One region of the Streptomyces sp. NPDC047982 genome, then DNA from elsewhere that is predicted to be linked to it. Evidence: riboswitches for the same ligand, from Rfam matches in the RefSeq annotation. Region 1 holds a riboswitch; the other holds the start of a gene.
The links. A riboswitch is a leader RNA that binds a small molecule or an ion and turns the genes downstream of it on or off. The one in region 1 is predicted to bind glycine.

Region 1 (4,247 bases):
CGAGAGCTCCTGGGCGGAGGTCACGCAGGGGGCGTAGCCGAGGCCGTCGATCTCCATGTTTCCGTACTGGGCGTCGGGCGAACCCGCCTGGCCGTTCCAGAGAAGCATCCAGACGCGGCCGTTCGCGAGTGTCTGGAGCAACGCCTCGTACGCGTCGTAGCGCCCGGGCGTCACTTGGCGCAGCATGTGCTCGACCTGCCCGGCCGCCGCGGTGCCTGACGCACTCACTGGTTCCGCCCCTCTTCGATCCACTGTGCCGGCCCACCGCTCCCGGGGCACCCGGGCGCGGCATGATGCCGTCACACCCGCCATGAAACCAGCTTATGTGCCGGTCCTGACACCGACTTGACGCCTCGGGCCGGGAAGGTGGTCCGCGGCGTGCGCGGTGAGCGGTCCGCCCACCGCGCGTCCCGCACTGGCGTTCGCTACCGCGGGACGCGCTGGTAGAACGGACGGATCCGCTCCCGCATCCAGTCCCCGACCGGGTCCTGCGCCACGTCGAGCAGGACCAGGTTGACCGGCCAGGGCACCGTCACGCGGCCGAGCGCGCGGCCCAGCGCGTCCATCGGGGCGTCGCGCGCGGCCTCGTCCCAGGCGGCGAACTCGACGCCGATGAAGAGGACGGGGTCGCCGCCCTCGATGCTGGCCAGCGTGCGGCGGGCGGTGAGCACGACGCCGCTCTCCTCGAATTCCCCGGCGGCGGCGGAGAGGAAGTCGACAGGCTCCTCCTGCCAGTCCGGCTCGTACAGGCGGACCCGGCCTCCGGTGGCCGGTCCGTCCAGCGGGGTGCGTCCGGAGCGGCAGAGCTCGGCCACGGCGGGCGGCGGGAGCGGCATCCCGACCACGCCGCCGGGGTTCACGGCGATGCCGAGCTGCGGGGGCAGGCCGCGGGCGAATTCGACGGCGGGGGCGACGGTGTAGGACATCCGGTCGCCGACGCAGCCGAGGAACTGCTCTTCGGAGCTGAAGACGGGGACGTACGCGGCTCCGTCGATCTCCAGCGTCGGCAGGTCGAGGTCCGTGGAGTCGGGGCCGCCGCCGCCCGGCAGCGGCACCCATACGTGGCTGCGCCCGAGCACCTCGACGAGGCGCCCGCCGGCCTCCGCGACTCCCACCGAGGCCATCAGCACCTCTTCGAGCTCGTTGGCCGGCCATCCGCCCTGCGGATGGGACTGGACCTGCGCCGGAATGTCCACTGCTTCCCCTTCTTTCCCGAGCTCCTGCCCGAGCCTTCCGGCAGAAGGTTACGACCTGGGGCGGCAGGGCGGATCAGGGAGCGTCGTCGTGCGGCTTCGATCGCGAGGTGCAGGGGGGAGTCGATGCGGCGCGGAGGGGGTCTCCCCCAGGTCGAGCGAAGCCGGGACCCCGGGGAGGACCGACGGCGACGCGGCAAGCGCAGTCGCGGGGCGGCGCCGGCCCGCCCCCTGCCGTCCCGAGGTCGTCAGCGTCCCTCCCGGAGGTCGTCCGGGCCCGCTCCGGGCTCCGTGAACGTGATGTGGTCCAGCAGCCCCGCCGCCTCCCGGTCCAGGAGCACCGCCGAGGCGCAGCCGGACGGCAGCAGCCCCTTCTCGGCGTCCCGCAGCAGCCGGCCCACGGCCCTGCGGTGCCGGGCGAACGCGTACCCGGAAACGCCCCGGCCGCGTTCTCGCTGTCCCTCGCGCGCGGTCCGCGGCGTGACGTCGAGCAGGAGCAGGTGGAGGTCCCGGCCCCGGCGCCGTGCGTCACGGGCCAGCCAGCGGCGTACCCATGCCTGCGTTCCGCAGTCGTGCACGACGACGGACTCGCCCGAGCGCAGCGCCCGCCGCAGCCCCGCATAGTGGGCGAGGCGGACGAGAGGGCGGTAGAGGGCGTACGGAAGCAGGCGGGGCATCAGCCGCGCCCAGCGGTCCCGGGTGTCCTGCGAATCGATGGCGCGGACCGTGGCCGCGCGCCGGATGAGGGTGGATTTGCCGCTGCCGGGCAGCCCGGAGACCACCACCACGTCGCCCGCCGCGAAGCACAGGCCGCGCGGGGTGTGTCCGCCGCGTCGCCGCAGGTCGCGCACGACCGGCTCGGGACGGCCGAGCGCCGCCCCGGCCGAGGCCCCGGCCTGCGCGGGCATCGCGCCGTGCGCGGCCCCCGCGGTCGTCGCGTACCGCCGTGACGTCATCGCCCGCCCCCCTGTCGGATGTCCGCCCATGGCCGAAGTGTAAAGAAGTGGTAATGCGACACAACCGTCCACGCCGTTGAACTGCCCCGGGGACCGGGGCTCCACTCCGGCGCGATGCGTGCGATGATGGCCCGGCCAACTGCATACAGGCCGTTTGAATCCGCGCGGGAGAGTTCCGGTTCACCGCGTGGGCCGGGCGCCGAAGGAGCAAGTTCCTCCCTTGAATCTCTCAGGCCCCGTACCGCGCGGATGAGGCAGATCTGAAAAGCGGGCCGCTCGGCGGCTCCACCCAAGGTGCAAGCCGAACCGGACCCTTCCGGGGCTTTCGGCGAACCTCTCAGGTTCCGATGACAGATGGGGAGGGATCGTCCTCGCCGTCGTGCCCCCGGGAGCCACACCATGACCACCGCACCCCGCCGTACAGCCCACCCGTCTCCCACCACCACCCTGTCCGAAGGCGCTTCGCGCCACAGCCCCATTCAGGCCCTGCACCGTTCGCTGGGCGCGACCATGACCGACTTCGCGGGCTGGGACATGCCGCTGCGGTACGCCAGCGAGCGCGACGAGCACAACGCGGTCCGTACCAAGGCCGGCCTCTTCGACCTGTCGCACATGGGTGAGATCACCGTCACCGGCCCCGGTGCGGTGGACTTCCTGAACTTCGCGCTGGTCGGCAACATCGGCACCGTCGCCGTCGGCCGCGCCCGTTACACCATGATCTGCGCCGAGGACGGCGGCATCCTCGACGACCTGATCGTGTACCGGCTGGGCGAGGCCGAGTACATGGTCGTCGCCAACGCGGGCAACGCCCAGATCGTGCTGGACGCGCTCACCGCGCGGGCCGAGGGCTTCGACGCCGAGGTGCGCGACGACCGCGACGCGTACGCGCTGCTCGCCGTGCAGGGCCCCGCCTCCTCGGCCATCCTGGCCTCGGTCACCGACGCCGATCTGGACGGTCTGAAGTACTACGCCGGGCTGCCGGGCACGGTCGCCGGTGTCCCCGCGCTGATCGCCCGTACCGGCTACACCGGCGAGGACGGCTTCGAACTGTTCGTCGCGCCCGAGCACGCCGAGCAGCTGTGGAAGGCCCTCACCGAGGCGGGCGCCCCGCACGGCCTGGTCCCGTGCGGACTCTCCTGCCGCGACACGCTGCGCCTGGAGGCGGGCATGCCGCTCTACGGCCACGAGCTGACCACCGCGCTGACCCCGTTCGACGCCGGTCTCGGCCGGGTCGTGAAGTTCGAGAAGGAGGGCGACTTCGTCGGCCGCGAGGCCCTGAAGGCCGCCGCCGAGCGCGCCGAGACCGCCCCGCCCCGCAAGCTCGTCGGGCTGGTCGCCGAGGGCCGCCGGGTGCCGCGCGCCGGCTACCGCGTGGTCGTCGGCGGCGAGGTCGTCGGCGAGGTGACCTCGGGCGCCCCGTCGCCCACGCTCGGCAAGCCGATCGCCATCGCGTACGTCGACGTCGCCCACGCCACGCCCGGCGCCGAGGGCGTCGGAGTGGACATCCGGGGCAACCACGAGCCGTACCAGGTCGTGGCACTGCCGTTCTACAAGCGCCGGAAGTGACGCCCGTCCGCGGTGCCGGAAGAGGTCCCGGCGCCGCGAGCGGCCTCCGCACGCCCAAAAGTGACGTAATCGCGTCTCATACCGTAAGACCACCGTTCATCAGCACTCCCCCGCGTACAGGAGAATTCAGGTCATGAGCAACCCCCAGCAGCTGCGTTACAGCAAGGAGCACGAGTGGCTGTCGGCCGCCGAGGACGGTGTCGCCACGATCGGCATCACCGAGTTCGCCGCCAACGCGCTCGGTGACGTCGTCTACGCGCAGCTCCCCGAGGTCGGCGACACGGTGACCGCGGGCGAGACCTGCGGCGAACTGGAGTCGACCAAGTCGGTGAGCGACCTGTACTCGCCGGTGACCGGCGAGGTCACCGCCGCGAACCAGGACGTCGTGGACGACCCGTCGCTGGTGAACTCCGCTCCCTTCGAAGGCGGCTGGCTGTTCAAGGTACGTGTCGCGGAGGAGCCGAAGGACCTGCTCTCCGCCGACGAGTACACCGAGTTCTCCGGCAACTGAGACCCCAAGGGACCACCTGAT
Region 2 (4,247 bases), on a different contig from region 1:
GCCGTGCGCGGAGGACGGAATGAGACAGACGGTCCGCTGGTCGTCACCGTTGGCCCGGTGGTAGGCGCGCACGGCCAGCAGGCCCGCGAACTCTCCCTGCGAGCCGGCGTTCGGCTGGATCGACACCGTGTCGTAGCCGGTGACCTCGGCGAGGCGCTCCTCCAGCTCACGGATGAGGGTGAGGAAGCCCTGCGCCTGGTCGACCGGGGCGAAGGGGTGCAGCGCACCGAACTCGGGCCAGGTGATCGGCTCCATCTCGGTCGTCGCGTTCAGCTTCATGGTGCAGGAGCCGAGCGGGATCATGCCGCGGTCCAGGGCGTAGTCCCGGTCGGCGAGCCCGCGCAGGTAGCGCAGCATGGCTGTCTCGGAACGGTGCTGGTGGAAGACCGGGTGCGTGAGGAACTCGCCGGTTCGCAGCAGGTCCTCGGGCAGCGCGTCGGCGGCCTCGGCGTCCAGCGCGTCGATGTCGCCCTCGGCGCCGAAGGCGGCCCAGACGGCGGCGATCTGCGCACGCGTGGTGGTCTCGTCGCAGGCGACGGACACCAGGTCCGCGTCGACGAGCCGCAGGTTGACCCCGCGCTCGCGGGCACCGGCCACGACGTCGGCGGCCCTGCCCGGGACGCGCACGGTGAGGGTGTCGAAGTAGCTGTCGGTCACGACGTCGGCACCGGAGGCGCGCAGCCCTGCGGCGAGGACCGTCGCGTAGCGGTGGGTGCGCCGGGCGATCAGCCGCAGGCCGTCGGGGCCGTGGTAGACGGCGTACATCCCGGCCATCACGGCGAGCAGCACCTGTGCGGTGCAGATGTTGCTGGTGGCCTTCTCGCGGCGGATGTGCTGCTCGCGGGTCTGGAGGGCCAGCCGGTACGCCTTGTTGCCGTCCGCGTCGACGGAGACGCCGACGAGGCGTCCCGGCAGGCTGCGGGCGAACTTCTCGCGTACGGCCATGTAGCCGGCGTGCGGTCCCCCGAAGCCCATGGGGACGCCGAAGCGCTGCGTGGTGCCGACGGCGATGTCGGCGCCCAGCTCGCCCGGCGAGGTGAGCAGCGTGAGGGCCAGCAGGTCGGCGGCGACGGTGACGACCGCGCCGAGTCCGTGGGCCTGCTCGATGACGCGCCGGGGGTCGCGTACCGTGCCGGACGCGCCCGGGTACTGCAGGAGGACGCCGAAGACGCCCCGCTCGGCGACTTCGGCGGGGATGCCGTCGGTGAGGTCGGCGACGACGACCTCCACACCGGTCGGTTCGGCGCGGGTTTCGATGACGGCGATCGTCTGCGGCAGGGCGTCGGCGTCGACCAGGAAGACGCCGTCCTTGACCTTGCCGACCCGCCGCGAGAGCGCCATCGCCTCGGCGGCCGCGGTGCCCTCGTCGAGCAGGGATGCGCCGGAGGTGGGCAGCCCGGTGAGGTCGGCGACCATGGTCTGGAAGTTGAGCAGCGCCTCCAGCCGACCCTGCGAGATCTCCGGCTGGTACGGCGTGTAGGCCGTGTACCAGGCGGGGTTCTCCATGACGTTGCGGAGGATCACCGGCGGCGTGAAGGTGCCGTAGTAGCCGAGCCCGATCATCGGGGCCAGCACCTGGTTGCGGTCGGCCAGGGCGCGCAGCTCGGCAAGGACCTCGGCCTCGGTGCGAGCGTCCGGCAGGCCGAGCGCCTCGGCGCTCTTGATGACGTCGGGCACCGCGGCCGCGGTCAGCTCGTCCAGCGATCCGTAACCGACCTGGGCGAGCATCTTCGACTGTGCCTCGGCATCGGGACCGATGTGGCGCTGTTCGAACGGAATGCCCTGCTCCAGCTGGGAGAGCGGACTGCGACGGGGGGTCATGGTGGAGGCCTCCTGGTCTGTCACGACCTGCGAGGGGCACCGCGGCGCGGGTGCCCGAACGGCCTCCCCCTCTGTCATCGCGACCTGAGAGCTTCACCGGCGTGCCTGGGGCACACCGGCTTTCACCGTCGGTGAGGAAGGGAACCGAACCGGCACTCGGCCGCACGGGACCCGCCCTGCTTTCCAGAGTGACCTCGTCCGTGCGGTACGGGGGCCTGAGAGATTCCGGGGAGGATTTGCTCCTTCGGCGCCTCCGGATCGGTTCCGGAGGCTCTCCCGCACGGGGTCAGCGGCCGTCACCAGCCTACCAGCGGGGTTCGTGACGGAGTTCTCGAGTGGCCAACCCCTCGATTGTGCCTTTCCGTAGTGCTTGTGGAGTAGCCAGTGCTTGTGGAGTAGCCGCGACCAGTGGGAGGGATCGTGCAGACCGACATCGATCCGCGCAGCCTGATCGGCCGCAAGGCGTTCGACCGCAAGGGCACCAAGATCGGAACCGTGGACGAGGTGTACCTCGACGACGCGACCGGCGTGCCCGAGTGGGCGGCCGTACGCACCGGACTCTTCAGCCGGGACGCGTTCGTCCCGCTGGAACCCAGCGAATTCGTGGAGGACACACTCCGCGTCCCCTTCGACCGCGCACTGATCAAGGAAGCGCCCGACTTCGGTGTCGGCCGCCACCTCTCACCGGACCAGGAGCTTCAGCTCTACCGGCACTACGGCCTCGACTCCTCGGCCGGGGAGACCTCCGCGGACAGTGACTTCGGGAAGCTGGCGGGCCAGGAGGAGTAGTCCGCCGGATCGCGCACGAGTGGCATCGGCTCGGCCGGCCGCAGCTCCGGGTCGTCGGTCCGGAACGTCCGCACCCGCCCGGGCGCCGACCCCGGTTCCTCGAACCGGACCGTCACCCGGCCGAGCCCGCTGCCCTGCACCCAGCCATGGCCGTAGGTGTCGTGGTGGACGTCGTGGCCGGCGGGCCAGCCCCTGGCCGCGAGCCGTTCGGCGGTCTCCGGCGTCTCCTCGGGCGCACCGGCCACCGCACCGTCCGGCTCGTACCCCTCTTCCGCGTCCGTACCGGCCGTGTCCTCGGCGGCGGCCCGCTCACCGGCGGCTTGGGCGAACAGGTCCTCCTGGGTGTAGTCGGCGAGGCCCGTGACCCCCACCCCCAGGAGTCGCACGCCCCCGGTGGTGTCGACGGCCTCCAGGAGCCTCGCGGCGGCCTCCCGGACCACCGCGGGGTCGTCCGTGGGCCCGCGCAGCGTCTCGGACCTCGTGAGCGTGGAGAAGTCGTAGCGCCGCACCTTCAGCACCACCGTGCGCCCGGACCGTCCCGCTCCCCGCAGCCGCCGGACGCACCGGTCGGCCAGCCGCTCCACCTCCGTCCTGACCCGTACCCGATCGTGCAGGTCCGTGTCGAAGGTGTCCTCGACCGACACCGACTTCGCGTCGCGTTCGGCGACCACGGGCCGGTCGTCGTGCCCGAGGGCCATGCGGTACAACGACTCGCCATGCGCCTTGCCGAGCAGCCGTACGAGCTCCGCCTCGCCCGCCTCGGCCAGGTCGTCGACCGTCGTCATCCCGGCCCGGCGCAGATGGTCGGCCGTCGCGGGACCGACGCCGGGGAGGATCCGCACGGGCTTGGGCGCGAGCAGGGCCCGCTCCGTCCCCGGTTCGATGAGCCGCAGACCGTTCGGTTTCGCCTCCTCCGACGCGATCTTGGCCAGCATCTTGGACCCCGCGAGTCCGACCGAGCCGGTGAGCCCGGTGACGGCCTCGATGACCGCGCGCAGCTCCTTCCCGATCGCCAGCGCGCAGGCCGTGTCGTCGGCCACCCCGCCGGCTTCCAGGTCGACGAACGCCTCGTCCAGGCTGAGCGGTTCCACCAGCGGGGAGAGCCGTCTCAGGAGCTCCATCACCTGGTCACTGACCGCTCGGTACAGATGGAAGCGGGGCACCAGATAGGCCGCGTTGGGCGCCAGGCGCCGCGCCTGCGCCATGGGCATCGCCGAGTGCACCCCGAAGCGCCGGGCCTCGTACGACGCGGTCGCGACGACCCCGCGCGGCCCCAGGCCACCCACCACGACCGGTTTGCCACGCAGGCTGGGCTTCGCCGCCTGCTCCGCGGAGGCGTAGAAGGCATCCATGTCGAGATGCAGGATGGTGGGCGCGGCTCTCACATCTTCCGATGCTGCCCCATGGCACTGACAATCGCCGTGTCCCGGTCCCCCGGCGCGGTCATCCGGCGCGGTTGCGCCGCCGTGCCAGTTCGTCCGTGGGATTGTTCCCGATCAGCGTCTCGCCGGTGTCCACCCGCTCGCCGTGCAGCTGCGACAGGGCGGCGTCGACGTCGTGCCACACCACACCCACGGCGATCCCGAAGACGCCCTGGCCGCCCTGGAGCAGGTCGACGACCTCGTCGGGCGAGGAAC

Region 2: linked by a shared signal. The riboswitch ahead of gcvP (aminomethyl-transferring glycine dehydrogenase) and the one ahead of gcvT (glycine cleavage system aminomethyltransferase GcvT) in region 1 are both predicted to bind glycine.

What each region holds. Positions count from the first base shown of each region.
Region 1 covers NZ_JBIDBS010000009.1:213,711-217,957, reverse strand. Annotated here, with positions in the region: gene ACGF2V_RS14165 (enhanced serine sensitivity protein SseB C-terminal domain-containing protein) at 1-228, opposite strand, end outside; gene ACGF2V_RS14160 (enhanced serine sensitivity protein SseB) at 426-1,196, opposite strand; gene ACGF2V_RS14155 (AAA family ATPase) at 1,442-2,149, opposite strand; glycine riboswitch at 2,305-2,403, shown strand; gene gcvT (glycine cleavage system aminomethyltransferase GcvT) at 2,549-3,715, shown strand; gene gcvH (glycine cleavage system protein GcvH) at 3,849-4,226, shown strand; gene glyA (serine hydroxymethyltransferase) at 4,246-4,247, shown strand, end outside.
Region 2 covers NZ_JBIDBS010000018.1:165,253-169,499, forward strand. Annotated here, with positions in the region: gene gcvP (aminomethyl-transferring glycine dehydrogenase) at 1-1,821, opposite strand, end outside; glycine riboswitch at 2,015-2,110, opposite strand; gene ACGF2V_RS22630 (PRC-barrel domain-containing protein) at 2,242-2,610, shown strand; gene ACGF2V_RS22635 (DNA polymerase IV) at 2,535-3,995, opposite strand; gene ACGF2V_RS22640 (MerR family transcriptional regulator) at 4,054-4,247, opposite strand, start outside.